3 regions of the Saccharopolyspora phatthalungensis genome follow, and region 3 is predicted to be linked to each of the others. Evidence: riboswitches for the same ligand, from Rfam matches in the RefSeq annotation. Region 3 holds a riboswitch; each other region holds the start of a gene.
The links. Region 3 has a riboswitch for glycine ahead of gcvH (glycine cleavage system protein GcvH). Riboswitches for the same ligand answer to the same signal wherever they lie in the genome.

Region 1 (10,505 bases), 2.9 Mb from region 3:
GCCCTGCGCCCGCAAGGCCCCAGCGAACAACGCGACCCGGTCCAGCAACTCCCGATACGTCCAGCGAAGCACCTCGCCGGTCATCGCCGAGTCCCAGATCAGCGCCGTCTGCTCGCCGCGACCGTCGCGGACGTGCCGGTCCAGCGCGTTGAAACAGGTGTTGAGCACGCCGTCGGAGAACCACCGGAAGAACGGATCAGCGGTTGCGTCCAAGGCCCGCGACGGTGCCTGCTCCCATTCGATCGCGGCCGCCGCGTCGAGCCAGAAACCCCCCGGGTCGGTCAAACTCCGCCGGTAGGCCTCGGCATAGGCACCCATGACCACATACCTCCAACACGCGCCGATGTTGCCTGTGGTCCTACCGCACTACCTTGCGTGACGCCAGGGTCACAGGTCGTTCGAGGCTGCCGCCGTCCGGTGAGCGTCCCGGTCCGCCAGTCGCGGTCGGCGCTGGGATCCCCGGCCCGCACAACTCGCGACGGTGCCGGTTACGCGCAGGCCGATCCGACCCTGACACCGCGAAACACGTTTGTCACAGCCGAAACACGGATGATCGGATGAACGGCAATCGGTCTTCAGCCGCGCCGACAGCCGTGCCCGTGCGGTGTGCAGTTCGGCGACGCAATGTGCCCATTTGTCTCTACAAGGGGGAATCCGCGCGACAGAGCGTATTCGGACGCCCACAATCGAGCCGAGGTCGAAGATCGGGCTAACGCCGGCACGCATCGCGCCGACAAACGAATCGGAGGTGCTACGAACGATGAGCACGGAACCGGCCCTGCATACCCAGGCAACCGCCGCCCAGGCTGCCGCCCCCGAGGCTTCCGCCGCCCGGGTCGAATCCCGCGACGGCTCCTCGGCCGCCGAACTGCCAACCGCGCCATGCAGCGTGGTGTGGAGCGGCGGCCATTCGTATGTGCTTGAGGGTTCCGCCGGGGCCCGCTGGGCGGGCGTCGACGACCGCGGTCGGGCCAGGTTCCTCACCGATGCCGACCTCCTCCGCCGCGGCTGGAGCCGCACGCGTGCCTAGCTCGCAACCGGCGGCCCAGGCGGGCTCCCGCTACGCAGCGTGACCCGATCGACCTGCTCCGCGGCACCCGGCCGCCCAGTGTGTTGTGCGATGAATGTGAGACCCTGATCCAGTAGGGACGCACAGGTTGCGCCCGAAAACGGGGCAAGACGCTCAACCACTCAGGGGAGGCTCGTGGTGCAGGATGCTGAGCGCACCACGGACGACACCACGAGCGGGAGCCGCGGGATGAATCCCGGCCCGGCGGGCGAGGACCCCTCGGCAGGGCGCCCCGATCCCGGCATGGCCCGGATCCGGGAGGCCGCCGCCGGCGTGTGGGCGGATCCTTGGTGGACACTGCCGAACCTGCTTAGCGTGATCCGGCTGGCCGGCGTTCCGGTGTTCCTCTGGCTGTTGCTCGGCCCGAAGGCCGATCTGCTCGCCCTGCTGGTCCTTGTGATCAGCGGCTTGACCGACTGGCTGGACGGCAAGCTCGCCCGCTGGCTCAACCAGTACAGCCGCATCGGCGAACTGCTCGACCCCGCCGCTGACCGCCTCTACATCGTCGCGACCCTGGTCGCCTTCGTGCTGCGCGACGTGGTGCCCTGGTGGGTCGCCGCCGCGCTCATCATCCGCGACGTGGTGCTGACGCTGTGCCTGCCGGTGCTGCGCTGGCACGGCTACGAACCGCCGGACGTGCACTACCTCGGCAAGGCCGCGACCTTCTGCCTGATGTACGCGTTCCCGCTGTTGCTGCTGGTGCAGGAGGACTTCCCGCTGTCCGATGTGGCGCGTCCGATCGCCTACGCCCTGACTTGCTGGGGCGGCGCGCTCTACCTGTGGGCGGGCATCCTCTACCTCGGACAGGTCGTGGCGGCGGTCCACCAGGCACGCTCCAAGTCGGTTTAGCCGAACCGTTGCGGGGTCGCCTTGCGGCCCGCGCGGCATGGTGAATACGCTCGCCGGACCGATCACGCGAACCACCGTGGCCGGTGATCCACAGCACCAGCGGACCAGGAAGGCGGGACCAGGTGACGGCCCCGGACGAGATCAAATACACCGAAGAACACGAGTGGGTTCGGCGCACCGCCGAGGACCGGGTGCGCATCGGGATCACCGACTACGCCCAGCAGCAACTGGGCGACGTGGTGTTCGTTCAGTTGCCGGAGCTTGGTCGGCAGGTCGCCGCCGGTGACCCGATGGGCGAGGTGGAATCGACCAAGAGCGTCTCGGAGATCTACGCCCCGGTGACCGGCGAGGTGGTGGCCCGCAACGAGCAGTTGGAGGACGAGCCCGAGCTGGTCAACTCGGCGCCGCTGGATGACGGCTGGATGGTCGAGCTCAGGCTCGCCGACCCAGCCCAGCTGACGGGCCTGCTCGACGCCGAGGGCTACCGGAAGCTAACCGACCAGGCATGATCGTCGGCCCGTCGGGGCGAGGGAGAAAGATGTCGGGAGTCGCGCGCCCCGTGCCTGTCCCAGCACGGTACGTTGGGCACATACTTGGCACGATCTATCCGCGTAGAGGAGAGCTCAGGTGAGCCAAAACAGCGGCTTCGGCGACGTTCCGCCGGAGCAGTCACCGGAGACCACCTCGGTCTTCAGGCCCTTCCTCTCGGAGCCGGAAAGCACCGAGAGTGCGTCCCCGGAGCCCGCCGCCGCATCCGGGGTCGATGCGCTACCCGCAGGGTCCGCCCTGCTGGTGGTCAAGCGCGGCCCGAACGCGGGATCGCGATTCCTGCTGGACCGGGAGACCACCAGCGCGGGGCGGCACCCGGACAGCGATATCTTCCTCGACGACGTCACGGTTTCCCGTCGGCACGCCGAGTTCCGGCGCGAGGGCAACGACTTCGTGGTCGTCGACGTCGGCAGCCTCAACGGCACCTACGTCAACCGGGAACCGGTGGACACCTCGGTACTGGCCAACGGTGACGAGGTGCAAATCGGGAAGTTTCGACTGGTGTTCCTGACCGGCCCGATCGATGGGGGGCCAGGCGCCCGCTGAGGGCTTCGGAAACGATTTTTCGATCTGCCAGCGGGGCGACGCCGAGGCGGCGTCGCCCCGCTGGCGCGTCAAGGTACTGCGCAGCCGAGATCAACTGCGTCCTCGCGCGGGGAATTTCCCAACGTCGCAACCGGTTTCTCCGTCCCAGTGCCTTCCTCCGCACCGGTTTCACCGGCCGGTGGGCGGTGTATCGTGCTGGGTAATGCTCGATGAGGAGCTCAGCCAGCGGTTCGGGCCAGATGCACCCGGCAGGAAGGCCGCGAATTCGGTGGTCGACCAGACCGCTATCAGGGATGGGCGTGTCCGCCGTATCGCGGGTAGCGTCGGAGGCGTCGGTGCGCGATCCTCGACGGGGATGTCACGCTTCGGCGCGCTGGAGGAGGCGATGTGACGATGAGCAGCGAGATGCGCGTCGTCGGCGTGCGAGTTGAACTACCAGCAAACCAGCCGATTCTGCTGTTGCGCGAGGCGCACGGCGAGCGTTACCTGCCGATCTGGATCGGCTCGGTCGAGGCGACCGCCATCGCACTGGAGCAACAGGGCGTGCGGCCGCAAAGACCCCTGACTCACGACCTGCTGAAGGACGTTATCGGCGCCCTGGGGCGCGACCTGGAACAGGTGCGGATCACCGATCTGCAGGACGGCACCTTCTTCGCCGAGCTGGTGTTCGACGGGGATGTGCGGGTCTCGGCGCGGCCGAGCGATTCGGTGGCGCTGGCGCTGCGCATCGGGGTACCGATCCACGCCGATGAATCGGTGCTGGACGAAGCGGGGCTGGTCATCCCGGACGAGCAGGAAGACGAGGTGGAGAAGTTCCGCGAGTTCCTGGACTCCGTATCGCCGGAGGACTTCCGCGGCGCCGACACCTGATCCTGCCGATCCGCCCGACGAGACATCCCGGCCCCCGCTTGCGCCCGCAGGCGGGGGCCGGGTCGTCCGGGTGTCCGCGCGTCGCGTTGACCTCCCCGCGGGCCGGGCATACCGTCAAGTTACGCGAATTGCTCCGGTGTGATTCGGCCGCTGGGCGGTGTTCGCGGCCTTGGATCGTGATGATTCGGGCGCTGGTGATCGTCGTCGTCGGCTTGGTGCCGGACGAGGGGAGGCAGGCGTGGTCGAGGAAGCACCCAACCGGGATGCTGCCGCGGAGCAGGGCGAGCTGTTCCCCGACGCCTCGCTACCAGATGAGCTGGTCGGCTACCGGGGCCCGGCCGCCTGCCAGATCGCCGGCATCACCTACCGCCAATTGGACTACTGGGCGCGCACCAAGCTGGTCGGCCCGTCCATCCGCAGCGCCGCCGGTTCCGGCTCGCAGCGGCTGTACTCGTTCAAGGACATCCTGGTGCTCAAGGTGGTCAAGCGCCTGCTGGACACCGGGGTGTCGCTGCACAACATCCGGGTCGCGGTGGAGCACCTGCGCAACCGAGGCGTGCAGGACCTGGCGCGGCTCACGCTGTTCAGCGACGGGACGACGGTCTACGAGTGCACCTCTGCCGAGGAGGTGGTCGACCTGTTGCAGGGTGGCCAAGGGGTGTTCGGTATCGCCGTCAGCGGCGCGATGCGCGAGATCAGCGGCACGATCCACGACTTCCCGGCCGAACGGGCCGATGGCGGCGAACTGGCACCGGCGGTCGACGACGAGTTGTCCCGTCGGCGGCGGGACCGACAGGCCGAAACCGGCTGATCCCGGCCCGGTGCCCGACCGGGCGGTGTGCGGCGGGTGACATCGCGGGTCCTATGTGGCCGGCTGATCGGGTAAGCTGCCGCTTACATCGCCGACCCCGTGCGGGAGAGTCCGGCCCCGGCTTCGGCCGCGGTCGGCGCCGAAGGAGCAAGCCTCCCCGTCAACCTCTCAGGCCACCTGGACCGCACGGGCGAGATACCTCTGGAAAGAGGGCGCACCACGGCCGTGGTGCATCCCGCCGACGGTGCAAGCCCGGGCTCCGGGTGAAGCTCTCAGGCGTTCGCTTCGCGGACAGTGACAGAGGGGGAGAGCAGAGCAGCCGCGGCTGCACTGCCGCCCTTTGTTCGCCGCGATGATTGAGGTTTGGCGATGACCGACGTGACCCACGACCGCATCCCACTGGCCGCCCTGGAGCACGGTACGCCGTTCGCCGACCGGCACGTCGGGCCGATGCCGGCCGAGCTGGCCCACATGCTCGACGTGATCGGCGTCGGCTCGTTGGAGGAGCTGGGACAGAGCGCCGTGCCGGACACCATCCGGGAAGGCGACCTGCAACTCGCGCTGCCCGAGCCGGCCACCGAAGCGGAGGCGCTGGCCGAACTGCGCGCGCTGGCGCGCCGCTGCCACCCGCACACCGAGATGATCGGGCTGGGCTACCACGGCACGATCACGCCGCCGGTGATCCGGCGCAACGTGCTGGAGAGCCCCGCCTGGTACACCGCGTACACCCCATACCAGCCGGAGATCTCGCAGGGCCGGCTCGAAGCGCTGCTGAACTTCCAGACGATGGTGGCCGACCTGACCGGGGCACCGGTGGCGAACGCGTCGATGCTCGACGAGTCCACCGCCGCGGCCGAAGGCATGACGCTGGCGCGCCGGGCGGGCCGGTCGAAGTCGCCCCGGTTCGTGGTGGACGCCGACACGCTGCCGCAGACCATCGCGGTGATCGAGACCCGCGCGGAGCCGTTGGGCATCGAGGTCGTCGTCGCCGATCTGTCTCCAGGCGCGCAGGCGCTGCCGGAGGGCGAGTTCTTCGGCGCGCTGGTGTCCTACCCGGGCGCCTCCGGTGCGGTGCGCGACCAGGAGGAAATCATCGCCGAGGCACACCGGCGCGGCGCGAAGGTCGTCGTCGCGGCCGACCTGCTCGCGCTGACGCTGCTGCGTTCGCCCGGCGAGATCGGTGCGGACGTGGTGGTCGGCAGCACGCAGCGCTTCGGCGTGCCGATCGGCTTCGGTGGTCCGCACGCCGGGTTCATGGCCGTGGCCAAGGGACTTGAGCGGCAACTCCCGGGCCGGTTGGTCGGGGTGAGCGTGGATGCCGACGGCAACCAGGCCTACCGGTTGGCGCTGCAGACCCGCGAACAGCACATCCGCCGCGAGAAGGCCACCAGCAACATCTGCACCGCGCAGGTGCTGCTGGCCGTCGTGGCGTCGATGTACGCGGTGTACCACGGCCCGGCCGGGCTTCGGTCGATCGCGACCCGCGCGCACCGGATGGCGGCAGTGCTCGCCGAGCAGTTGCGCCGCGGCGGGATCGAGGTGCTGCACCGGGAGTTCTTCGACACCGTCGTCGCGAAGGTGCCGGGCAAGGCCGATGACGTCGTCGCCTCGGCCCGCCGGGGCGGCATCAACCTCCGCCGGGTGGACGCCGACCATGTCGGCATCAGCTGCGACGAGACCACCACGCGGGCGCACCTGGCGACCGTGTGGCAGGCATTCGGCATCGCGAGCGTCGACATCGACGAGCTCGACGCCGAGACCCCGGACGCGCTGCCGAAGGCGCTGTCCCGCACCTCGGAATACCTCACCCACCCGGTGTTCCACACCCACCGCTCCGAGACCTCGCTGCTGCGCTACCTGCGGCAACTGTCCGACAAGGACATCGCGCTGGACCGCAGCATGATCCCGCTGGGCTCGTGCACGATGAAGCTCAACGCGACGGCCGAGATGGAGCCGATCACCTGGCCCGAGTTCGGTTCGCTGCACCCGTTCGCGCCCGCCCAGGACGCCGAAGGGCTGCTGTCGATCGTCAAGGACCTGGAGACCTGGCTTGCCGAGGTCACCGGCTACGACGCCGTGAGCCTGCAGCCCAACGCTGGCAGCCAGGGCGAATTCGCCGGCCTGCTGGCGATCCAGGCCTACCACCACAGCCGGGGTGCCGCCGACCGGGACGTGTGCCTGATCCCGGCGAGCGCGCACGGCACCAACGCCGCCAGTGCGGTGATGGCCGGGATGCGGGTGGTCGTGGTGCGCTGCGACGACGCCGGCAACATCGACATGACACACCTGCGCGAGGTGGTCACCGAACACGCCGACGACCTCGCCGCGATCATGATCACCTACCCGTCCACGCACGGCGTGTACGAGGACACCGTGCGCGAGGTGTGCGGCCTCGTGCACGATGCGGGCGGCCAGGTCTACGTCGACGGCGCGAACCTCAACGCCCTGATCGGCCTGGCCCGGATGGGCAAGTTCGGTTCCGACGTCTCGCACCTGAACCTGCACAAGACGTTCTGCATCCCGCACGGCGGCGGCGGTCCGGGTGTCGGTCCGATCGGCGTGCGCGAGCACCTGGCGCCGTTCCTGCCGAACCACCCGATGCAGCCGGCGGCCGGACCGGCCACCGGCGTCGGTCCGATCAGCGCCGCCCCGTGGGGCAGCGCCTCGATCCTGCCGATCTCCTGGGCGTACGTGCGGATGATGGGCGCCGACGGTCTGCGCCGCGCGACGCTGACCGCGGTGGCCGCCGCCAACTACGTCGCCCGCCGCCTCAACAGCTACTTCCCGGTGCTCTACGCCGGCAAGGGCGGCTTCGTGGCGCACGAGTGCATCCTCGATCTGCGGCAGATCAGCAAGACCAGCGGCATCACCGTCGACGACGTCGCCAAGCGGCTGGCCGACTACGGCATCCACGCGCCGACGATGTCGTTCCCGGTGGCCGGCACCCTGATGGTCGAGCCGACGGAGAGCGAGAACCTGGCGGAGCTGGACCGCTTCTGCGAGGCGATGATCGCCATCCGGGCCGAGATCGACAAGGTCGTCGCCGGGCAGTGGCCGGCCGACGACAACCCGCTCGTGCACGCCCCGCACACGGCGGCCTCGCTGGCCAAGGACTGGGACCACGCTTACTCCCGTGCGGAAGCGGCCTACCCGTTGGGCACCGATGTGGTGAAGGTGTGGCCGCCGGTGCGGCGCATCGACGGTGCGCGTGGCGACCGCAATTTGGTCTGCTCCTGCCCGCCGCTGGACGCCTACCAGGTGTGACCGCCCGCAGCGCCCCCGGCCCTTAGTTGCGGCTGGGGGCGTTGTGGTGCTCGGGGCAGATGCGACACGCCGATCAGGTTTCGGTTTGCGCCCGGGCTGGACCGGATGACACGGTGGCCCCTTCATCTGAAAAGCTCCGAGAGGGAGTGGAGCACATGCTCACGATCAGTGAGAGCGCCGTGGAGGTCATCAAGCTTGTCCTCGTCGGCGGCGACTCTCCGGAAGGTTCGGGCCTGCGCATTGCGCCGGCCGACGAAGGGCTGCAGGCGTCGATCACCGACCAGCCACAGGAGGGCGACGAGGTGATCGAGGAATCCGGCGTTCGGGTGTTTCTCGAACCGCAGGTCGCGACGCTGCTCGGCGACAAGGTGCTGGACGCCGAACGGGACGCCAACGGAGAGCTGGCGCTGGCCGTCCGCGACTAATCGAACGACTTGAACCGTCGGCCCGGGAATTTTGTCCGGGCCGACGGTTTTTTCTCGCCGAACTGCGATCTAGACCTCCTGCCAACTACTGGTGATAACGGCATTGCGGCAACTACCCTCGATGCGCAGCTGTTCCGGCCAGGAGGGGGAACGCGACGTGCCGACCACCACGCTCGCCATGCACATGAGTGACGGGCTGCTCAGCGCACCGACGGCGCTGCTCTTCGCGGTCGTGGCGATCGCCGGGCTGGCCGTCGCGCTGGCCAACGCGCGGGCCGACCTCGATGACCGAACGGCGCCGATGGCAGGGCTCGTTGCCGCGTTCGTCTTCGCCGTTCAGATGATCAACTTTCCGGTACTGCCCGGTGTCAGCGGCCACCTGCTCGGCGGGGCGCTGGCGGCGATCCTGGCCGGGCCGTGGGTCGGCGCTCTGTGCGTGGCGATCGTGCTGGTCGTGCAGGCGCTGCTGTTCGCCGACGGCGGGCTGACCATGCTCGGCGCGAACATCACCAACATGGCGCTGATCGGCACCGCCATCGGCTACCTGGTGGCGCTCGCGTTACGCCGTTACGCATCGCGCAGCCGGGCCGGGCTGCTGGTGACGGCCTTCGTCGCGGCCTGGGTGAACACCGTGGCCGCCTCCTGCGGCTTCGTCCTCGAATACGCCATCGGCGGTGCCGCGGGCTACGGCACCGGCACCGCCGCGCTCGCGGTCGTCGGGGTGCACTGCCTGATCGGCATCGGCGAGGGCGTGATCACAGCTGTCACAGTGGGTGCCGTCGCCGCCGCCCGACCAGACCTGATCCACCTGCTGCGCACCGGGAAGCAAGCTAAGGAGGCCGTTCGATGAGCGTCCCGCGTCGGCGTTTCCTGCTGGTGTTCGGGCTGTTCGTCCTCGTCATCGCGGGCGGAGTGGCCTATTTCGCGGATTCCGCCCCGGATGGCCTGGACTCGGTGACCCAGCGCGGTTGCACCGTGGTCCAGACAGCGCAGGGCGAGCGGTTGGAAGGCCACTGCATCGCGCAGAACGTCACGAAACACGTGTTTTCCGGGGGGCCGCTGGCCGACTACACCGTCGGCGGCGATGACCGCTGGACCGGTCTGGCCGGCGTTATCGGGGCGGCCGTCACGCTTGGGGCCGCCGGCGGCTTGTTCTGGGGCCTGCGCCGCCGGACCGGAGGCGAGTAACGGTGGGCGCCGGTCACGCCAGTGCGCTGCACCTGCCCGGTGATTCGGTATTGCACCGCCTGCCGCCCGAGGTCAAGATCGTGGCCGCTTTCCTGCTGGTGCTGTGCGTGGTCGCGACGCCGCGCGAGGTCTTCTGGGCGTTCGCCGGGTATGCCGTCCTGCTGATCGGGTTGGCGCTGGTGGCCCGGATTCCGCCGCGCTGGCTGACCAGCCGGCTGCTGATCGAGGTGCCGTTCGTGGTGCTCGCGCTGGTGCTGCCGTTCACCGCGGGCGGCGCGACCACCGAGGTAGCGGGGCTGGCGCTGTCCACCGAGGGGCTGCTGGCGGGCTGGAACATCCTGGTCAAGGGCACGCTCGGCCTGGCCGCGTCGCTGCTGCTGGCAGCCACGACCGCGCCCCGGGAGATCGTGGTCGGCTTGCAGCGCCTGCGGGCGCCGCGGCTGCTGATCACGATCATCACGCTAATGTTGCGCTACGCGGAGGTGATCGTCGACGAGGCCAAGCGGATGCGGATCGCGCGCATCTGCCGAGGCCACGATCCGCGGTTCCTGTGGCAGGTCGGCGCGACCGCACGCGGGATCGGAACCCTGTTCATCCGGTCCTACGAGCGTGGCGAACGCGTGCACCTGGCGATGGTCTCGCGGGGTTGGAGCGGTGCGATGCCCGAACTCGGCGAGTCGCGCCGAACGTCCTCGGCGGCATGGTGGCTGGGCATGGCCCCGCCTGCGGTCGCAGCAGTCGTCCTGGGAGTGGCCTTGTGGACTGTCTGAGCGAACCACTGCCCGAGCGCACCGCCGCGCCGGAGTCGGTCCCGGCGCTGGCGGCGTTCGGGCTGGCCTTCCGCTACCCGGACGGCCATCGCGCGCTGGCCGGCGTCGACCTGCGTGTCGAACGCGGCGAGCGGGTGGCGGTGCTCGGCCCCAACGGCGCGGGG
Region 2 (10,505 bases), 600 kb from region 3:
CAAGGCGCTGCCCGCCCAGCATCGCGAACACCTCCGGGACCTTATCCCCTCCCAGCGGGACCCGGCGGGCGAAACGCGCCGCTCGCGTCCCGAGGCGGCGGTCAGCTGACCGGTGCCGTGGGCTTTGCGATCAGTTGTCTGCGATGCTTGGTGAACAGCTTGGGGTTGTTCATCGCCAGGACACCGGTGGTCTCGTCCTCGCGGTGGAACGTCGCTACGAAGCGGCGATCGTCCGGGGCTCCGTCGACGATCGCGATCCGGTCGGTCGGGCGCGCGTGTCCGGCGAACTGAATTCGGACTCCGTACTGCTCCGACCAGAAGTACGGCACCGACGTGAAGTTCGCCGTTGTGCGTCCGGCGAGGAGGTTGCGGACCGCCGTCGCCGGTTGTTCCATCGCCGTCGTCCAGTGCTCGAACCGCTGAGCTCCGTTAGGGGTGCGGTAGCTGGCCACGTCCCCCACGGCTACCACGTTCGGCAGGTCGGTGACGCCCCCGGCGTCGCACTGCACGCCGTTCGACACCGTCAGGCCCGAGCCGTGCAGCCAGTCGGTGTTCGGGCGCGCGCCGATGCCGACCACCACCACGTCGGCCGGCAGGACGGTGCCGTCGGTCAGCTCCACCGCCGTGACCCGCTGTTCTCCGTGCAGTCGCTCAACCCCCGTTCCGCAGAGCAGCCGCACGCCGTGGTCCGCGTGCAGGGCCGCGCACACCGCGCCGAGCTTGGGGCCGACGACGGGCGCGAGCGGCACTTCCAGCGCCTCCACCACGGTGACGTCGAGGCCGAGGTTCCGGCACGTCGATGCGACCTCGGCGCCGACGAAACCGGCGCCGACGATCACCGCCTTCGCTCCCGGGCGCAGATCGTCGCGCAACGCCAGCGCGTCGTCGAGCGTGCGCAGGGTGTGTACCCCCGGCGGGATGGCTGGCAGCGTCTTCGGGGTCGCGCCGGTCGCGATCACCACGCCGTCGGCCTGGCAACGCGTGCTGTCGTCAAGTTCGATCACACCGTCGCTTGGCGCCAGTGCGACCGCTCGTCGGCCCAGGCGCCAAGTCGCGGCTACCTCCGCGAGATCGGTTTCCTCAGCCAGTGCAAGGTCTTTCGCGCCGAGGCCGCCGGACAAGAAATCCTTCGACAGCGGCGGTCGGTCGTAAGGGCGGTGGGTTTCTTCGCCGATCAGCTCGATCCGGCCTTCGAAACCCTGCGCGCGCAGCTCTTGCGCCGCTCGCCAGCCGGCCAGCGACGCGCCGACGATCGCGACCGCCCTCATGCGACTTCCTGCGCTTCGGTCTCGACGTAGATCATCCCGTCCGCGACCGCGACCGGGTAGGTCTGCACCGGACGCTTCGCCGGCAGCCCGCACGGTAGGCCCGTGCGCAGGTCGAATGCCGCCGCGTGCAGCGGGCACTCCACCCGGCAGTCCTCCACCCAGCCCTCGGACAGCGAAGCGTCCTGATGGCTGCAGGTGTCGTCGATGGCGTAGAGATCGCCATCCACGTTGAACACCGCTATGGGGACATGCGCCTCGATGCGAACGGACTCGCCGGGCGGCAATTCGGACAGGGGGCAGGCTTGAAACATCAAGGACCTCCGTTGCGCTATCCAGAACACGGAGTGCAATGCGCAACAATGTGCGGCTCGGGTCCCGGGCGCGTCAAGAGGATCGCGGTACTTTTTTGATGTTTCGCGCGACACACCCTTCAGCGTTAGCCGCGTGTTGGCACGGACACGCCGCCGAGGCGTCCATCCGTGTTACACGGCCAAAAATCCGGCCGCGCGCTCTTGACGGGCCCGGGGGCTTCCGGCGACCGTGTTGCTCGTAACGAAACTTGGCGCGCATCGCGCAACATCCCCCTGCTGCTTCTGGAGCCGGTGTCCTCGTGCTGCCGGCGTCGACGCACCCACCCAGGAGGCCTCATGGGCAACCAACCCCGCGTGGTCGTCATCGGAGCCGGAATCGTCGGCTGTGCTCTCGCCGACGAGCTCACCGAACGCGGCTGGACCGACGTCACCGTCCTCGAACAGGGGCCGCTGTTCGCCACCGGCGGCTCCACCTCCCACGCGCCGGGCCTGGTTTTCCAGGCCAACCCGTGCAAGACCATGACCCGGTTCGCGGCTTACACCGCGGCCAAGTACCGCAACCTCGACCTCGACGGCGAGTGGTGTTTCCGCCAGCTTGGCGGGCTTGAGGTGGCCGGTTCGGCGGCGCGGTGGGACGAGGTCAAGCGGCGGCACGGTTGGCTCACCTCGTGGGGCGTCGAAAGCCACCTGCTCGGCCCCGCCGAGTGCGTCGAAATGCACCCGCTGGTGGATGTCGCGCGAATCCACGGGGGGCTGCACATTCCTACCGATGGGCTGGCCAAGCCGGTGCGCGCCGCCGAGGCGCAGGCGCGGCGCGCGATGGCGCGGGGCGCGCGGTTCCTGCCCGGGCAGCGCGTTGTCTCCATCGCGCGCGGCGACGGGCGAGTGTCCGCGGTCGTGACCGAGCAGGACCGGTTCCCCGCCGACATCGTCATCTCCTGCGTCGGCATGTGGGGGCCGCGCATCGGTGCGCTGGTGGACCTGGACATACCGCTGGTGCCGATGGCGCACCAGTACGCCAAGACCGGGACGCTGGCCGACATCGCCGGGCGCAACGATGAGCGCGCCGAGGCCGGACTGCCGATCCTGCGACACCAGGACGGCGACCTGTACTTCCGGGAACACGTCGACCGCATCGGCATCGGTTACTACGGGCACCGACCAATGACGGTGGACCCCGCCGAGATCCGCGCCCCGGGACAGACCTCGGTGATGCCGTCGATCGAGCCGTTCACCGCCGAAGACTTCCGGCCGGGGTGGGAGGAAGCCGTTTCGCTGCTGCCGGCACTCGCCCAAACCGAGGTCGTCGAAGGAATCAACGGGCTGTTCTCCTTCACCTCGGACGGGATGCCGCTGCTCGGCGAACATCCCGACCTGCGCGGATTCTGGGTTGCCGAGGCCGTGTGGATCACGCACTCGGCCGGGGTGGCTCGGGCGATGGCGCAGTGGCTCGTCGACGGGCAGCCGGAAGAGTCCCTGCATTCGTGCGATCTCAACCGGTTCGAGTCCGCCCAGCGCAGCCCCGAGTACGTGCATGCGCGCAGCAGCCGAAGCTTCATCGAGGTCTACGACATCCTGCACCCGCTCGAACCCGGGCAGGAGCCGCGGCCGATGCGGACGAGCCCGTTCTACGAGCAGCAGCAAGAACTCGGCGCGGAATTCCTCGAAGCCGCGGGTTGGGAGCGCCCGCACTGGTACGCGGCCAACGCCGGGCTGCCGGAGGTCGAGGAAGTGCCCGCCCGCGGTGCCTGGGCCTCGCGGTTCTGGTCGCCGATCGCCGGGGCCGAAGCGCTGGTCACCCGCAAGCGGGTCGCGCTGTTCGACATGACCCCGCTCAAACGGCTGGAAGTCACCGGGCCCGGCGCGCTGGAATTCCTGCAGTGGCTGACCACCAACCAGCTCGCGAAGAAACCCGGTTCGGTCACCTACACGCTGTCGCTGAACGCCGCCGGTGGCGTGCGCAGCGATCTGACCGTGGCGCGATTGTCCGAGCAGCGCTTCCAGGTCGGCGCCAACGGGAACCTCGACCTGGACTGGATGCGGCGGCAGCTGCCCGAAGACGGCCGCGTCCAGGTCCGGGACATCACCGGCGCAACCTGCTGCGTCGGTGTCTGGGGCCCGCTGGCGCGTGCGCTCGTGCAGTCCCTGACCAGCACCGACTTCTCCCACGAAGGCTTCCGCTTCTTCCGGAACAAGGCCGCGTTCATCGGCGGCGTCCCGGTGACCGCGATGCGACTGTCCTATGTGGGCGAACTTGGCTGGGAGCTCTACGCCGAGGCAGACCAGGGGCGCAAGCTGTGGGACGTGCTGTGGGACGCCGGGCAGGAGCACGGCGTCATCGCCGCCGGTCGGAGCGCCTTCAACAGCCTGCGGCTGGAGAAAGGCTATCGGTCGTGGGGCGCGGACATGACCACCGAGCACGATCCGTTCGAGGCCGGTGTCGGCTTCGCGGTCCGGATGGACAAGGACTTCCTGGGCCGGGCGGCGCTGGAGGGGCGGGAGGCCCGGCGCAAGCTGAGCCCACTGTTGATCAAGGACCGGACGTCCGTGGTCATGGGATCCGAACCCGTGCACGCGGGCGGGGCACCGGTCGGTTACGTCACCAGCGCGGCATACGGCTACAGCATCGGCGAAAGCATCGCGTACGCCTGGTTGCCCTCTTCGCACGCAGTGCCCGGCACCCCCGTGGAGATCGAGTACTTCGGCGAGAAGGTGCCCGCGGTGGTCGCCGAGGAGCCGCTGTTCGACCCCGAGATGAAGCGTTTGCGCAGTTGAAAGGGACACCATGACGACCACGGACCAGGCGTCCAGCCTGATCTCGACGTTGCCCGGTCATTACTACACCGATCCCGAGCTGTTCTCCCTGGAACAGGACCGGATCTTCGGCGCGATGTGGTTCTGCGCCGTGCGCACCGCCGACCTGGCCGAGGCCGGGCAGTTCCGGACCGTCCAGGTGGGGCGGGAGAGCGTGCTGATCGCCAGGGGACGCGACGGCGGCCTGCGAGCGTTCCTGAACATCTGCCGGCACCGCGGCGCGCGGCTGTGCGTAGCGGACACCGGGCAGGTCAAGCGCGCGTTCCAATGCCCTTACCACGCCTGGACTTACGGTACCGACGGCAAGCTGATCGCGGCACCGAACCTCACTTCGATGCCGGACGTCGACCGGACGAAATACGGGCTGATCCCCGTCGCCCTACGGGAATGGCTCGGCTACGCGTGGGTGTGCCTGGCCGACGAGCCGCCGTCCTTCGACGACACCGTGATCGCGGCCGTCTCCGGACGGCTCGGCGGCGACGACGTGATCGGCGGCTACGGCGTGGACGGGCTCGCCCTGGGCCGCCGGATCAGCTATGACGTGCGGGCCAACTGGAAGCTGATCATCGAGAACTTCATGGAGTGCTACCACTGCGCCACGATCCATCCGGAACTCACCGAGGTCCTGCCGGAATTCGCCGACGGCTACGCCGCCCAGTACTACGTCGGCCACGGCGCCGAGTTCGGCGAGGACGTCGACGGGTTCACGGTGGACGGCAGCGGCGGGTTCGGGCGGCTGGAAGGCGTTGGCGACGAGCACGACCGCCGGTACTACGCGATCACTGTCCGGCCCCAGGTGTTCCTGAACCTGGTGCCGGACCACGTGATCGTGCACCGGATGTTCCCGCTGGCCGCCGACCGCACGATCGTCGAGTGCGACTGGCTCTACGCGCCAGAGGTCGTGGAAGCGGGGCACGACGTGTCGCATTCGGTCGAGCTGTTCCACCGGGTCAACCAGCAGGACTTCGACGCCTGCGAACGCTGTCAACCGGCGATGAGTTCCCGCGCCTACGCCGACGGCGGCGTGCTGGTGCCCTCCGAACACCACATCGGCGAGTTCCACGACTGGCTGCGTGCCCAGTTGGAGCCCTGAGTCAAGCGTTGGCCGGTTGGTCGGTGCCGACGCCGCGGCGGCGGATCGCGACTAGGTCGTGGCGGGCCGCCGGAAGGGTCTGCTCGTCGGTGCCTTCGACGATGAACCCCGCGTCGGCGATCATGTCCCGATCGTCCACACCGGACTGTCCCTCGCTGGTCAGGTAGTCGCCCAGGAAGATCGAGTTCGCGACTTGCAGCGCCAGGGGTTGCATGCCGCGCAGGTGGATCTCGCGGCCACCGGCCAGGCGGACCTCGACGTCCGGGAAGAAGAACCGGAACAGCGCCAGGATCCGCAGGCAGCGGATCGGGGTGAGGTGCCAGTCGGTGCCCAACGGGGTGCCCTCCATCGGGATGAGGAAGTTGATCGGCACCGAGTCCGGGTCTAGTTGGCGCAGCTCGAAGGCCATGTCCACGATGTCCGCATCGGACTCGCCCATGCCGAAGATCGCCCCGGAGCAGGGGGAGAGGCCCGCGCCGGTCGCCTGCCGCACGGTGTCGACCCGGTCGGCGAAGGTGTGCGTCGAGCAGATGTCGGCGTAGCGGGCCTCATTGGTGTTGAGGTTGTGGCTGTAGGCGTGCACCCCGGCCTGGCGCAGCCGGTCGGCCTGGCCTTCCCCGAGCAGACCCAGGCAGGCGCAGATCTCCACGTCCGGTTGCCGAGTCTTGATCGCCTCGATCATCTCGGCGACCCGGCCGATGTCGCGCTGCCCGGGTCCGCGACCGCTGGCCACCAGGCAGATCCGCTTCGCACCGGCCTGCGCCGCCCGGTCGGCGGCCTCGGCGGCCTCATCGGGCTTGATCCACGAATATTTCAAGATGTCCGAGGAAGACCCCAGCCGCTGCGAGCAGTAGTTGCAGTCCTCGGGGCACAGCCCGCTTTTCAGGTTGATGATCGTGTTGAGCTTCACGCGACGGCCGAAGAAGTGCCGACGCACTCGCCCGGCGGCGGCCACCACGTCCAGCACGTCGAGGTCTTCGGTGAGCAGGGCGAGTGCCTCATCGCGGGTCGGCGCACTCCGGTCGAGTGCCTTCGCGACCAGCTCGTCCAGCGAGATCGTCATGCCAAGAGCCTCGCCGACCCGCGATGGGGCGACAACGCCCCCGCCCTACAAGATCCACATCCGTGCTTTGTCGGGACAAGTCCTCACTTCAGAGGTTGGGGTACAGCGGGTGTTTCGCGGCGAGTGCTTCGACGCGGGCACGCAGCTTGGCGCTGGTGGTCTCGTCGAAGCCGGGCTTGAGCGCCTCGGCGATGATGTCGGCGACGTCGGTGAAGTCCTCCTTGCCGAAGCCGCGGGTGGCCAGCGCCGGGGTGCCGATCCGCAGCCCGGAGGTCACCATCGGCGGCCTGGGGTCGTTGGGCACCGCGTTGCGGTTGACCGTGATGCCGATCTCGTGCAACCGGTCCTCGGCCTGCTTGCCGTCCAGTTCGGAGTCGCGCAGGTCCACCAGCACCAGGTGCACATCGGTGCCGCCGGAGACCAGCTGCACCCCGGCCTTGCTGGCGTCGGCGGCCAGCAGCCGTTCGGCCAGGATCTGAGCGCCCTCCACGGTGCGGCGCTGCCGGTCGGCGAACTCCGGCGAGGCGGCGACCTTGAACGACACCGCCTTGCCGGCGATCACGTGCTCCAGCGGCCCGCCCTGCTGCCCCGGGAACACCGCGGAATTGAACTTCTTGGCGAACTCCTTGTCCGAGGACAGGATCACGCCACCGCGCGGGCCGCCGAGGGTCTTGTGGGTGGTGGTGGTGACGACGTGGGCGTGCGGCACCGGGTTGGGGTGCAGCCCGGCGGCGACCAGCCCGGCGAAGTGCGCCATGTCGACCATCAGGTAGGCGCCCACCTCGTCGGCGATCTCCCGGAACCGCTTGAAGTCCAGTTGCCGCGGGTACGCCGACCACCCCGCGATGATCAGCTGCGGCTTGGTCTCCCGCGCCAGCCGGGCGACCTCCTCCATGTCGACGCGGTGGTCGTCCGCCCGCACGTGGTAGGGCACCACGTTGTAGAGCTTGCCGGAGAAGTTGATCCGCATGCCGTGGGTGAGGTGGCCGCCGTGCGCCAGGTCCAGGCCCATGATGGTGTCGCCGGGCTTGAGCAGCGCGAACATCGCCGCCGCGTTGGCCTGTGCGCCGGAGTGCGGCTGGACGTTGGCGAAGGAGGCGCCGAAGAGCTCCTTGACCCGGTCGATGGCCAGCTGCTCGACGACATCGACGTGCTCGCAGCCGCCGTAGTAGCGGCGGCCCGGGTAGCCCTCGGCGTACTTGTTGGTCAGCACCGAGCCCTGCGCCTCCAGGACGGCCTGCGGTGCGAAGTTCTCCGACGCGATCATCTCCAGCGTGGTCTGCTGGCGGTTGAGTTCGGCGCCGACCGCCGCCGCCACCTCGGGATCCACCGCGGCCAGCTGGTCGTTGAACAGGTCCGGTGTCGACATGGTGTTGCCTCCTGGTTCGATCTCGTCAGGCATTGCGGCGGTAGAACGGCAGCTCGACGACCCGCACCGCGACGTTCGTGCCGCGGATGTCGACCTGCAATTGGGTGCCGGGTTCGCTGTGGTCTCGGTCGACGTAGGCCATCCCGATCGGATGGCCGAGGGTCGGGGACGGGGCGCCGCTGGTCACGACGCCGATCTCGGCGCCCTCGGCGTCCAGCACGCGGTAACCGTGCCGGGGCGCTCGGCGCTGCTGAGTGCTCAGCCCGACCAGCGTGCGTTCGGTGGGCTTCTCGGCGGCGCCGGCCAGCGCGGCCTTGCCGACGAAGTCGCCGGGCTTGTCGAGTTTGACTACCCGGCCGAGGTTGGCGTGGAACGGCGTCAGGTCGGCGGAGAGCTCGTTGCCGTACAGCGGCATGCCCGCCTCCAGCCGCAGCGTGTCGCGGCAGGACAACCCGGCGGGCCGCAGGCCGTGCGGCGCGCCGGACTCGGTCAGGGCCTGCCAGACCGCCTCGGCGTCGCCGGGCGCGGTGAACAGCTCGAAGCCGTCCTCGCCGGTGTAACCGGTGCGCGCCAGCAGCACGTCCTTGCCCGCGACCTGGCTGCGGTAGCCCGCGTAGTACTTGACCTCGGCGAGGTCGGTGTCAGTCAGCGGCGCGAGGATGGCGACCGCGTTGGGGCCCTGCACCGCGATCAGCGCGTAGTCGGCGGAGACGTCGTGGTGCTCGGCGTCGAAGCCGCTGACCCGCTCGGCCAGTTCGGCGGAGACCACGGCGGCGTTCGCCGCGTTGGCCACCACCAGGAACTCCTGCTCGCCGAGCCGGTAGACGATCAGGTCGTCGAGCACGCCCCCGGCGGCGTTGCACATCATCGTGTAGCGGGCGCGGCCGGGCTTGATCGCGGACGCGTTCGCGACCAGTGCGTAATCCATCGCCTCGGCGGCCTGCGGCCCGCTGATCCGGATCTCACCCATGTGGGTCAGGTCGAACAGGCCGGCGCCGTTGCGCACCGCGTTGTGCTCGGCGGTGTCACCGGAGTAGCGCAAGGGCATCCGCCAGCCGGCGAATTCGGTGAACGTCGCCCCGAGGGCTTCGTGCACGTGGTGCAAGGGCGTCTGTCGTGGCGACGACATGGGTGAGACTCCTCCTGGTGGGCGCCGGTCGGCAGTCGAGGGCCGGTCAGCTCACTGCGCCCAACCTTATCGGGGGCGCCTCGACCCCGGCCTGCGCGGGCTTGCGCTGGTCGGGCGGTCTCCCCGGAGTCATTGGCCTGAGAGTTTCACCACCCTCCAGGGGGTGGTTTGCACCGTGGGCGAGAAGCGTGCGCTTCTGCTTTTCTCCGTGTCGCCTGGTGCCGTGCGGTGCCGGTGCCTGAGAGTTTGCTGGGGAGTATTGCTCCTTCGGCGCTCCGCCCCCGGAGGAGTCGGAGTCTCTCCCGCACGACGTCATCGGCGCGGTATTCGATTGTGCGAACAGGACGCTACGAACCGAACGTGACCCAGTCAACCGGACGGGCGAGTGATCTCGAACCGACTTGCGGCGAAGTTCTGAAAAAGTTCAGAATGGGGTCATGCGTGAGGTGCAGTGGAGCGAAGTGCAGCGCGACCCTAAGGGAGTCGCCGAATTAGTCGATCAAGGCGATGTGCGGATCCGCCGTCGGGACGGTGCGCCGCTCATCCTCACCCGCGAGGACCGGACCGTCGGCGCTTCGGAAGGTGCCGCGACGGCGGCGCGCGCGGTTCGCGCCGCGTTCAAACACTTGTCGCCGGACGAGCTGATCGACATGCTCTCCGAGGAGTTCCCCTGGGTGGCCCTGCTGCCATCCGGTGAACGCTCCGAATTCGCCCTGGATTTCGCGCAAACCTTCCGCGCGTCCGCGGAACTCGGAAGCTGGGCTCCGCTCAGCCAGACCGTGCATGAATGGAAGGCGACAGCACTCGTCTACACCGATCCCGAACTGGTCAAGCGCCTAAGTGGGCCGATAGAGGGTGACTATGGCCCGGTGCCTCCGCCGGAAGGGGTCGACGAGTGACGCCGAAGCGCGGAGACCGAAGCGGACGGAGTGAGCTTGCGGAGTGCTCGGCTGATTCGTGCCCGTTTTGTCGGTAGCCTGGTGACAGCCGTGACTCCGATCCGCCGGGAGCGACGATGTCTCTGTTCAAGAAGGTCGCCGACTTCGCCAACAGCCCGCAGGGCCGCAAGGTGATCGACCAGGCCAAGAAGTACGCCTCCGGCCCGAAGAACAAGGAGAAGATCGACCAGGTCAAGAACAAGTTCTTCGGCAAGGGCGGCAAGAGCCACTGATCGACCCCCAGCAACGGCCCCCGGCGAAAGAAGTTGGGGGCCGTTGTCGACACCTCGGGGGCGGTGGTATCGCTTGCTACCAAGCGATACCATCGTCGCATGGCTATGACTCTGCGGCTCAATGACGACGACAACGCGAAGCTCCGCGAAGTGGCCCAACGCGAAGGTCGTTCGATGCATGAGATCGCTGTGGCGGCGCTGCGCCAGTACTTCGCACGGCAGGAAGAGTTCCGGGCCGACCAGGTGCGCCGGTTCCTCGCGGAAGATGCCGAGTTGCTGGAGCTACT
Region 3 (10,505 bases):
CGAGAAGGCGCCCGCCTTGCGCCTCGCGGCGGCGGACAGGCCGACGAGCTCAAGCGCGCGGTCCACCTGCGCGTCCGGCACGTTCATCGCGGCGGCGTAGCACTGCAGGTGGTGGCGGGCGGTGCGGCCTGGGTGGAAGCTCTGCGCGTCGAGGACGGCGCCAACCACCTTCGCCGGGTTCGGTAGCTGGTGGAACGGGAGACCATTGATCGTGGCCGTGCCCGAGGTCGGCGTGACCAGGCCGAGGAGCATCCGCAGCGTCGTCGTCTTGCCCGACCCATTCGGACCGAGGAACCCGGTCACCGCGCCGGGCCGCACTGTGAAACTCAGGTCCTGTACCGCGTTGACCGGCCCGAAGCTCTTGCTGAGACCCTGCACAATGAGCCGGCCACTGCCGTCGTGCACACGCCCCTCCATCGTCACCTGTTCAGCCGTCGGTCCCCATCCTGCCGGACACGCACCGGTGCTCAGGTGCGGAGTCGTCGATTTCCCAGGTCGTTCTCAGCGGTATCGCGGCCGCAGCCAGCGGATCGACCGGTCGATCACGGATGCCGGGTAGATCTTGCCGCGATCGGTTTCGAAGTGGCGGCTCATCGGCAGCGGGAGCCGCGACCCGGTGGCCAGATCGGGGCGAGCTCGTTGGTGTCCCCGTCGCTCGGCCCGGGACCGGTCGAGGGAACGATCTGCCCCGGCATGACGGCGACGTACTTCGCCGTGTCCGCGATGCTGCGCCACAGCTTGCGGCGCACCGATTCGAGGCGCGGGCCGAGGGCGTGCGCGGGTTGCCCGGAATGGTCACCGAAGAGTTGCCTGTGCGCGGCCTCCCACACTGTGCACGGCCAAGGCCGACTACGCAGCGTGCCTGGACACGAGGGGCATCGGCCGTCCTCGTCTGGGAGGTGTTTGTCGAGTAGGGCGCGCAGGCCTTCGGTGAGCCGGTAAAGCTCGGAGCGTGCCAGCGGCAGCAGCACCTCTGGCGCGTCGTCTGCCGCAGCCAGGTCCAGCCTGTCGAGTCGATCGAGGACAGCTTGTCGCAGCGCCGGATCCGTCACGTCATCTCCCACCGTCGTCGAGCGTTTCGGGTTCGTCGGTTTTGTCGGCGGAGATTGCGGGGATACGAGCACCCCGCACTGACTCCAACGGGTGACATCGGCAGTCGGAGTGCACGCCTGCACGGGCATCTCCCGATGCTCACCCCATCGAGTGGTTATCGATTCGGCCTTAAATTGGCGGCAGTGCGACCGCTCGCGTCGTCGGCAAACGGGCGATCGTGTCCTACACTGACAGTGGCGGCCTGCTCCCGGTGACCCCCAGGCTGGTTGAGCGGGCCGCCCCGTTCGGCTGTTTGACGCTTTCACCTGTTCGGTGAATTGTGTCCGGTGCGTTCCCGGATTGCGTTTCTAGATCATGCTGCGGACGCGCTTGCGTTCCCAAGTCAAGTCGACGCCCGCCCCCATCCGGCCCAGTGCGGCGCAAGTCGTTGCGAACAAGGGAACCTTCCTGCCCCTTGTGACAGGAAGGTTCCCTTGCTCGCGGTTGTCGGCGATCAGTGCAGGACGCTGCTGATCGGGGTGCTGGTGAGTCCGTGTGCCTCGGCGACCGGCTCGTTGACCAGGTGGCCGTCGTGGGTGTTGAGGCCACCTGCGAGCGCGGCGTCCGTGCGGCAAGCCTGCTGCCACCCCTGGTCGGCGATGCGCAGCACGTACGGCAACGTAACGTTGGTGAGGGCGTGCGTCGACGTGTTCGGGACCGCGCCCGGCATGTTCGCCACGCAGTAGAAGACCGAGTTGTGCACCTGGTAGGTCGGGTCGTCGTGCGTGGTCGGGCGAGAGTCGGCGAAGCAGCCACCCTGATCGATCGCGATGTCCACCAGCACGCTACCCGGCTTCATCTCCGAAACCAGGTGGTTGGACACCAGCTTCGGCGCCTTCGCGCCGGGGATCAGAACGGCACCGATGACCAGGTCGGCAGCCCGCACAGCCCGCTCGACGGAGTAGCGGTTGGACGTCACAGTGCGGATCTGGCCGTGGAAGTCGCGGTCAATTTCGCGGAGCTTGTCGACGTTGGTGTCGAGCAGTTCGACATCGGCACCCATGCCCAGCGCAACGCGTGCGGCGTTGAGTCCGGCGACGCCACCGCCGATCACCACGACCCGCGCCGGGTGCACGCCGGGAACCCCACCGGGCAGCACGCCGCGCCCACCGCAGGGACGCATCAACGAGTAGGCGCCCACCTGCGGGGCGAGGCGCCCGGCGACCTCACTCATCGGCGCAAGCAGCGGCAGACTGCCGTTGGCCATCTGCACCGTCTCGTATGCGATACCGGTGACCCCGGACTTCAACATCGCGTCGGTCAGCTCGGCCGAAGCGGCCAGGTGCAAGTAGGTGAACAACACCTGGTCCCGGCGCATGCGCGGGTATTCCTCGGCGATCGGTTCCTTGACCTTGAGGACCAGCTGGCCCTCCGCCCACACCTCCTCGGCGGTGGGCAGCACCTTCGCGCCAGCCGCGAGGTAGTCCTCGTCAGGGATCGAAGATCCCGCGCCGGCGTTCGTTTCGACGAAAACCTCGTGTCCACGGGAGGCCAGCTCATGCACACCAGCGGGTGTGATCGCGACCCGGTATTCGTTGTTCTTGATCTCGCGCGGCACTGCGATCTTCACGGTGGCATGTCCTTTCGTTCCTGTTGCGCATAACGATCCGCCGCCACTGCCAAAGGCGCATCATTCCCGCCGAATGAGATTGCCCCGGCCGCATTGTGCTCGCAGCACAATGCCCTCTGACGAGGCGAATCGAGGCAAAAATGCGAGGCGAAACGCGCATCGGAGGTGCGGTCTGACAGGAAGGTTCCCTTCCTCCCATGCACCTCGGCCGCCCCCGCGACGGCAGGAACCCGCCCCGCAAAACGTGAGAGGAAGGTTCCCTTCCACGCCGCACCGAGGAGTGTCCTTGCCCGGCGGTGACAGAAAGGTTCCCTTGCTCTGGGGCGTGTCCGCGCATCCGCGGTGACAGGAAGGTTCCCTTCAGCTGATCCGCTGTCGCGCGGCTCATCGCGGTGGGAGTGACAGAAAGGTTCCCTTGCTCTCAGCCGTGCTGCGCCCAGCGGTCGGCCAGCAGTTGTACGAGCAGTGCTGAGCGGACATCGGGGTCTTCGAGGTCGATGTCGACGTGTTGGGCGAGCCGCTTCATCCGGTACCGGAAGGTGTTCGGATGCACGCGCAACTCCCGGCTCGCCTGTCGTGGATCGCCGGGATGGCGCAGCCAAGCGTGCAGGGTGGCCAGGTACTCCGTGCCCTGCATGCGGTCGTGTTCGCGCAGCATCGGCACCGGCCCGAGGGTGCCGATGCCGGCATCAGTCGCCGCCCCGGCCATCCGGCTGAGCACCAGCAGGTGCCAGTTGTCCTCGTACACCGCCACCCGATCCTGCAACTGGCCGGTGCGCAGCAGACTGATCAGCTCCTCGGCCTGCGATCGGGATTGCGGCAGTTCAGCGACCGCTACCGCGGTGCCTACCGCGATCAGCGGGCGTGGCGACACGTCGTGGGATATGAGCGCTTGCCGCAGATCCGGCCACCCGCCGGTGCGGGCCCGGTCGGGCACGAGTGCGTAAAGCATGGTGCCGATCTCGGTGACCAACGGGCGCCGTCCGATCCCACGTGTGATCCATTCCCACATCGCCAGCCGATGCCCCTCCGCTGGGCCTGCGGACGACGGCATTTCAATGGCCACGACCCGATGGGTCTCGCTGGGCACCGCTAACTCGTTGGCGGCAGCCCGCCATCCTTCACCGCCCTCCAGCAGCACTCGGACCTGCTCGGCGGATCGTCGTCGCTCCGCGTCTGCCACGGCCCGCCACCGCAGCAATTGCAGTGCGACCAGCGGCGCGGTATCGGCGAAGGCGGTGGAGCGTTCTTCCGAGACCTCACCGGGCACCACGGCCCACATCGAGCCGAGCAGTTCGCCGCCCATCCGGATCGGCACCACAAGCCGCGGCAACGTACCGTCCTGCTGGGCGGGCACGAAGATCGCCGAACTGCCCTTGCTGATCTGCCGGAACGTGCCGCGCGCCCGGAACTTGGCGAGCACATCGTCGGGCTGCTTGCGACCCATGATCGTCGACACCCGCGCCGAATCGGTGAGGTCTTGCCGGGCCGAATACGCCAGGACCTGCGAATGCGCATCCTCGATCGTGACCGGCGCATCCACCACGTCGGCCACCGCATCGGCGAGCCGGAACAAATCGCCCACCCCGCTGCTGCGCGTGTCTTCTTCGATGCCCGTTCCGGCCAGCGCGGCACGTATCAACCAAACCAACTGCGCCCAAGCGGTACCGGGCCGAACCTCGACCAGGGCCACCCCGGCCCGCTCGGCTGCGGTGGCCACGGCGTCATCCGCGGCGATCGGCGGTTTCAGCAGCACCGCTGCGGCGCCCTGCGTACCGCAAACCCGCGTCAGCTCCACCGCTTTCTCGCGACCCGTGACGGCCACACCAAGGACGAGATCACCGCCCGCCGCAGTCGGCGGCTGATCGGGCTCGGCGATGACGACATCCCCTACGCAGACGGTCGGGTCCGGGACGATCACGGCGCGCAGCAGCGTCGGCCCGACCCGCTCGACCAGCGCCCGGATCTCCAGCATCCCCGGCCTCCTGATATCGGGGGCCGCCACGGGTCGAAGGGGGAGGGCATTGACACCAGGGCTGGCCCGTTTATCGTTGCTGAGCACATCGACAATCGCATACCGGCCGTTGACCCCGTGCGGGAGAGACCCTGCGAGCTCGCGCCGAGCCGCCAGGGCGCCGAAGGAGCAAGACTCCCCACAAACTCTCAGGCATCCATGACCGTTCGGGCGAGGCAACTCTGGAAAGCGTGCGTCCTCGTTGACGCTCCACCCACGGTGCAAGCCGCGACAGCCACGGCGAAGCTCTCAGGTTCCGCAACAGAGGGGGAGGCCCAGCAACTGGCATGCCCGTGCCCCGACAGCGATGGAGCCTCCCGAGATGTCTCTGCCTGCCCACCTGCGTTACACCGAAGAGCACGAGTGGCTTGAGGACCGCGACGAGCTGGTCCGGATCGGCATCACGCAACACGCCGCGCAAGCGCTCGGCGACATTGTCTATGTGCAACTGCCCGAGGCCGGCAAGCAGATCGAAGCCGGCCAGGCCTGCGGCGAACTCGAGTCCACCAAATCCGTCAGCGACCTGTTCGCGCCGGTGACGGGCGAGGTCGTGGCCATCAACGAGTCCGTCGTGGACGACCCGGCGCTGGTCAACGCCGACCCGTTCGGCGAGGGCTGGCTGCTCGAAGTGCGCGCCACCGCAACCGGTTCGCTGCTCACCGCCGAGCAGTACGCGGACCTGGTCGCGGAGTAGCGGGGGCAGGCGAGGCAGGAGGCGATCAATGGCGATCAGTGTCTTCGACCTGTTCTCGGTGGGCATCGGGCCGTCCAGTTCGCACACCGTCGGCCCGATGCGCGCAGCGAAGCTGTTCGCGCAACGCCTGCACAGCGCGGGCCGGTTGCCGCAGGTCAAGAGGATCAAGGCGGAACTGTTCGGTTCGCTCGGGGCGACCGGGCACGGGCACGGCAGCCCGAAAGCGGTGTTGCTTGGTCTGGAGGGGCACAGTCCCGAGACCGTCGACCCGGCGGCCGTCGAGGACCGTGTGGTGGAGATCAAGCAGACCGGGCGGCTGCGCCTCGACGGGGTGCAGGAGATCCGGTTCACCGTGGACCGCGACCTGGTGATGCATCGGCGCAAGTCCCTGCCGTTGCACCCCAACGGGATGCGGTTCACCGCGACCGGCACCGACGATGCCCCGCTGGAAAGTGCGGTGTTCTATTCGGTGGGCGGCGGCTTCGTCGTCGACGAGGGAGCCAGCGGAGCCGATCGGATCAAACCGGACGAGACCGCGGTGCGCTACCCGTTCCGCACCGGTGCTGAACTGCTGACCCGAACCGCCGAGTCAGGGCTGCCGATCAGTGGTGTCATGTTGGCGAACGAGCTGTCGTGGCGCGACGAAGACGCCGTGCACAAGGAGCTGCTAGGCATTTGGCAGGTCATGCGGGAATGCGTGGATAACGGATGCCGCAAGTCCGGCGAACTGCCCGGCGGGCTCAAGGTACGGCGTCGGGCGGCGGAACTGGCCGCTTCGCTCACCGATCGGGACGACCCGTTGGAGTGGGTCACGCTCTTCGCACTCGCAGTGAACGAGGAGAACGCGGCCGGTGGGCGGGTGGTGACCGCGCCGACGAACGGGGCGGCGGGGATCGTGCCCGCGGTACTGCACTACTACATGCGGTTCGTGCCCGGCGCTGACGACGCCGGTGTAGTGCGGTTCCTGCTCGCGGCGGGCGCGGTCGGTGTGCTGTTCAAGGAGAACGCGTCGATCTCTGGGGCCGAGGTTGGCTGTCAGGGCGAGGTCGGATCCGCGTGCTCAATGGCCGCCGCGGGGCTCGCCGAGGTGCTCGGCGGAACCCCGAGCCAGGTGGAGAACGCCGCGGAGATCGCGATGGAGCACAATCTCGGGCTCACCTGCGACCCGATCGGTGGTCTGGTGCAGATCCCGTGCATCGAGCGCAACGCGGTCGCGTCTGTGAAGGCGATCACGGCGGCGCGGATGGCACTGCGCGGCGACGGCACCCATTTCGTCTCGCTGGACAAGGTGATCAAGACGATGCGGGAGACCGGCCGGGACATGAAGGTCAAGTACAAGGAGACGGCACGCGGCGGTCTGGCCGTCAACGTCATCGAATGCTGACCACGCCGCGCGACCGGTGAGCATGGGAACTTTCCTGTCACCGGTCGCGCCCAGCACTCCTGCGGCGCGGGGAACGTTCTTGCGCCCCCGGCCTTGGCCCCGGTGAGTTTGTTCCTCGAGATCCGTTTCTCGGAGTGCAGGGCGTATCTGAAAACCCGGAAGCCGACGCCCACCTGAAGATCCGTACCCGACCCGCGTACTCGGCTCGCGGACGGTGTGACAGAAAGGTTCCCTTCCTCCCAGCGTCCCCGGGGTCGTGGGCTGGGTTTGGCAGGAAGGTTTTCTTGCTCGTTCGCCGGGCACCAACTCGGTGCTGGTTGACAGGAAAGTTCCCATGCTGTCAATCGGGAGGGCACAATTTGGTTGTGTGCAATTTAGTTTTGCGCTATCTTGTTCGTGTGGCTGACTCGCAGTTGACCTTGGATCGGCAGGTGTGCTTTGCGCTTTACAGCGCTTCGCGGGCGTTCACCGGCCTGTACCGGCCGTTGCTGGCCGAGCTCGGCCTGACGTATCCGCAGTACCTGGTGATGTTGGTGCTGTGGGAGCGCGGGTTGGTCACGGTGAAAGAGCTCGGCGCCGCGCTGCGGCTGGATTCCGGCACGTTGTCGCCCTTGCTGAAGCGGCTAGAGGCACGCGGTTTGATCACGCGGCAACGCAGCGCTACGGACGAGAGGTCTGTGGCCGTGGCATTGACAACGGACGGCTCGGAGCTGCGGGAGCGGGCTCAGCGCATCCCCGACCGGATGGTGTCCGGGACCGGGCTGGAGGTCGACGAACTGGCCCAGTTGCGGTCCACATTGGAGCGCCTGACGGTCGCGCTGGATGCGGCACAGCGAGAGGCGGAAGGCAAGCAGGAGGTAGGACGATGACAGTGCTCTACACGGCAGAAGCGACGGCGACCGGTGCCGGTCGGGACGGGCGGACTCGTTCCTCGGACGGGGTTATCGACCTCGACCTCGCGGTGCCTAAGGAACTGGGTGGCGCCGGTGGCGCCGCGACCAACCCCGAGCAGCTCTTCGCCGCCGGGTACGCGGCGTGCTTCCACAGTGCGCTGCAACTGGTGGCGCGCCGAGCCAAGGCCGATATCGCCGATTCGTCGGTCACGGCCCAGGTCGGCATCGGGCGCAACGGCGGCGGATTCGGCCTCAGCGTTGCTCTGGTAGTCGACCTCCCCGGCGTGCCGCGCGAGCAGGCGCAGGAACTCGCCGCCGCAGCTGACGAGGTCTGCCCGTACTCGAACGCGATTCGCGGCAATGTCGAGATCGAACTGCGGGTGGCCTGATTCAAGCGAACAGCACGTAGATCAGGCCAGAGCAGCCGGCCAGCACCGAAAGGGCGGCCACCGCGGCGGGCAGCGCGCCGCCTGGCAGCGGGGTCTCCGCGTGCAGCCTGCGTTCGTTGCGGAGGTGTCGGCGCCAGACAAGCCAGCTGATGGTGATCCCGAGCGGCAGCGTGAGCACACCGCAGGCCGCGGCCGCGATCGTGCTTTCGTGTCCGATTAGCCGCAGCAGCACCAGCATGCCGGCGACGAAGGCAAGCGTGGTGCGCAGCCAGGCCAGGGTGGTGCGCTCGACCTGCAGCCCGGGATCCCAGGGGCCAGTGGGGCGCTCCACGTCAGAGTCCCGTCACGAACAGCAGGACGCAGGCGGCGACGCCGACCGCACCGAGCCCGTAGCCGAGCACCGGTGCCAGCCGTGGCGCGGGCAGCGGCCGTCCGCGCCGCAGGGCTCGTTCTGTGACCATCCACCGCGTGAAAGCCGTTGCGCTGCTAAGCACCCCGGCGAGTAGCAGTAAGATCGCCAACGCGGTCCGGAATGGACTCGGTCGGTCGGTGACCGCGTTCAGGGCCTCGATGCCCACACCGCCCGCCATCAGGGCGAGTGCGGTGCGGATCCAGGCCAGGAAGGTGCGTTCGTTGGCGAGGGTGAATCGGGGATCGGGCTCGGAGCCGTCCCGGTACAACCGTCGTGGCCAGCGCGAATCGCAGTCTTCTGGGTCGGTCGCCATGAGTTCACGGTAACGCTCCCGGATGGTGGAACGAGAGCGGTCCTCGCGGGTCACGGCCGGTGGCGGGCCCCGCACGAACGGGGCCCGCCGGTGCTGTCAGAAGGAGAACACCTTCCCGGTCGCCGCCTTGGCCACGCATTCGTTGGAGTAGGTCTTCTCGAAGGTGACCGGTTGACCGCGCCAGTTACCTGTCGCGATCAGTGTCACCGGCCGGTGGTCCAGTTGACATATGGAGTGACCGCCACTGAGCTGGTTGAAGTCGCCCTTCACGTTGCTGAGCTCTTGGCAGGCGTCGGTTGCGAACGGGTGCGAGCCGCCCGTCGGTTCGCAGGTCAAGAAGGCGGTGCGGGTGCCATCACCGCGCAGTTCGCCCCGGACCGAGAGGTTCATCATGGTGCCGGTCGTTGCCGACGCGGGTTGCGCGTGGGCGAGCGCCGGTGCCAGAGCGGTGCCGACCAGAGTTGCGGCGGCAAGGAGCGTTCGGCCGATCAGCTGTTGTGCAGCCATCTCGTCAATCCTCCTGGATGGTTGAGCAGACGATTCGCTTTCCTTTATCGCCGCAGCCGCGTCAATCGCCGCACCTTCGTCCCGTAGATCGCTGAAAAGTGTTTCGCCCGAACCGGTTTCAATCACGACGTGTCACAACATGGTGCAGCCCGGCTGGGCCGGAAGTCGCCCATAAGCGGTGAGCTGCTCGATAAGGTGGTGAACCGATCGTCGATCATTGGCGTTGTTGTCCGGGACCACGCGACGTCGGGCGGACTGCTTGCGGCTCTCCCCGATTCGGCGTTGTGATCCACAACACAATTCGGGCAGTGTGTCCGCAACAGCAAGGAGGCCTGATGGCGACGGTACCCACGGGGCCGGACAGCGCCACGGTGCGCAAGGCGGCGTTCGCCAGCGCGGTGGGCAACACCATCGAGCTTTACGACTTTCTGATCTACGGCACCGCTGCGGCCGTGGTGTTCAAAAAGTTGTTCTTCCCCGCCGATGGCCCGTGGGTGGGGGAGTTGCTGGCGTTCGCCACGTTCGGCGCCGGGTTCCTGGCGCGGCCGATGGGGGCCGGCGTGATCGGGCATTTCGGTGACGTGGTCGGCCGCAAGCTGATACTGGTCATCACGCTGAGCGTGACCGGCGTGTGCACTGCGGCGATCGGACTGCTGCCCACCTACCAGGAGGTCGGCGTCTGGGCACCGGTAATGCTCGTGGTGCTGCGGCTGGTGCAGGGCTTCTTCCTCGGCGGCGAGCAGGGGGGCGCGGTGCTGATGGCCGTCGAACACGCGCCGCCGCACCGGCACGGGTGGTACGGCGGGTGGACCTTCCTGGGATCGCCGAGCGGCCTGTTCCTGGCCACCGGAGCGTTCGCCGGCGCCACGGCGATCTCCGGCGACGCGTTCCTCACCTGGGGATGGCGGGTGCCGTTTCTGGTGAGCCTGGTGCTGGTGGGGGTGGGCCTGTACGTGCGGCTGAGGCTGGCCGAAAGCCCCGAGTTCACGAAGATCCGGCAGCGCGGCGAGCGGGCCCGGCTGCCGGTCGCCGAGGCGTTCGCCCGTTCTTGGCGGCAAATTCTGCTGTCGGCCGGGGTAAACCTGGGGTTCAACACGTTCATCTTCATCCTGACCACCTTCCTGCTGACCTACGGCACCGAGAAGCTCGGCGTGACCCGCGACGTCATGCTGCTCGGCAGCCTCTGCGGGTCGGCCGCGCAGATCGCCGGGATCCTGCTGTTCTCCCACCTCTCGGA

Region 1: it holds a riboswitch for glycine, as region 3 does, so the genes downstream of both, gcvP (aminomethyl-transferring glycine dehydrogenase) here and gcvH (glycine cleavage system protein GcvH) in region 3, are expected to answer to the same signal.
Region 2: it holds a riboswitch for glycine, as region 3 does, so the genes downstream of both, gcvT (glycine cleavage system aminomethyltransferase GcvT) here and gcvH (glycine cleavage system protein GcvH) in region 3, are expected to answer to the same signal.

What each region holds. Positions count from the first base shown of each region.
Region 1 is NZ_JACHIW010000001.1:5,829,402-5,839,906, forward strand. Features, by position in the region: gene BJ970_RS26595 (propionyl-CoA synthetase) at 1-318, opposite strand, end outside; gene BJ970_RS26600 (hypothetical protein) at 761-1,030, shown strand; gene clsA (cardiolipin synthase ClsA) at 1,313-1,918, shown strand; gene gcvH (glycine cleavage system protein GcvH) at 2,041-2,427, shown strand; gene garA (glycogen accumulation regulator GarA) at 2,546-3,013, shown strand; gene BJ970_RS26625 (bifunctional nuclease family protein) at 3,407-3,883, shown strand; gene BJ970_RS26630 (MerR family transcriptional regulator) at 4,122-4,694, shown strand; glycine riboswitch at 4,787-4,889, shown strand; gene gcvP (aminomethyl-transferring glycine dehydrogenase) at 5,064-7,958, shown strand; gene BJ970_RS26640 (HesB/YadR/YfhF-family protein) at 8,114-8,383, shown strand; gene BJ970_RS26645 (energy-coupling factor ABC transporter permease) at 8,505-9,233, shown strand; gene BJ970_RS26650 (PDGLE domain-containing protein) at 9,230-9,571, shown strand; gene cbiQ (cobalt ECF transporter T component CbiQ) at 9,574-10,341, shown strand; gene BJ970_RS26660 (energy-coupling factor ABC transporter ATP-binding protein) at 10,329-10,505, shown strand, end outside.
Region 2 is NZ_JACHIW010000001.1:3,555,526-3,566,030, forward strand. Features, by position in the region: gene BJ970_RS16440 (HNH endonuclease signature motif containing protein) at 1-109, shown strand, start outside; gene BJ970_RS16445 (NAD(P)/FAD-dependent oxidoreductase) at 102-1,268, opposite strand; gene BJ970_RS16450 (bifunctional 3-phenylpropionate/cinnamic acid dioxygenase ferredoxin subunit) at 1,265-1,579, opposite strand; gene BJ970_RS16455 (GcvT family protein) at 1,916-4,354, shown strand; gene BJ970_RS16460 (aromatic ring-hydroxylating oxygenase subunit alpha) at 4,365-5,486, shown strand; gene bioB (biotin synthase BioB) at 5,488-6,549, opposite strand; gene glyA (serine hydroxymethyltransferase) at 6,638-7,918, opposite strand; gene gcvT (glycine cleavage system aminomethyltransferase GcvT) at 7,944-9,047, opposite strand; glycine riboswitch at 9,264-9,362, opposite strand; gene BJ970_RS16480 (hypothetical protein) at 9,485-9,946, shown strand; gene BJ970_RS16485 (hypothetical protein) at 10,063-10,218, shown strand; gene BJ970_RS16490 (ribbon-helix-helix domain-containing protein) at 10,318-10,505, shown strand, end outside.
Region 3 is NZ_JACHIW010000001.1:2,954,597-2,965,101, forward strand. Features, by position in the region: gene BJ970_RS13640 (ABC transporter ATP-binding protein) at 1-405, opposite strand, end outside; gene BJ970_RS13645 (hypothetical protein) at 591-1,052, opposite strand; gene ald (alanine dehydrogenase) at 1,547-2,662, opposite strand; gene BJ970_RS13655 (PucR family transcriptional regulator) at 3,084-4,637, opposite strand; glycine riboswitch at 4,748-4,852, shown strand; glycine riboswitch at 4,853-4,951, shown strand; gene gcvH (glycine cleavage system protein GcvH) at 4,999-5,370, shown strand; gene BJ970_RS13665 (L-serine ammonia-lyase) at 5,399-6,754, shown strand; gene BJ970_RS13670 (MarR family winged helix-turn-helix transcriptional regulator) at 7,153-7,623, shown strand; gene BJ970_RS13675 (organic hydroperoxide resistance protein) at 7,620-8,036, shown strand; gene BJ970_RS13680 (YidH family protein) at 8,038-8,367, opposite strand; gene BJ970_RS13685 (YidH family protein) at 8,369-8,761, opposite strand; gene BJ970_RS39445 (SSI family serine proteinase inhibitor) at 8,858-9,394, opposite strand; gene BJ970_RS13695 (MFS transporter) at 9,604-10,505, shown strand, end outside.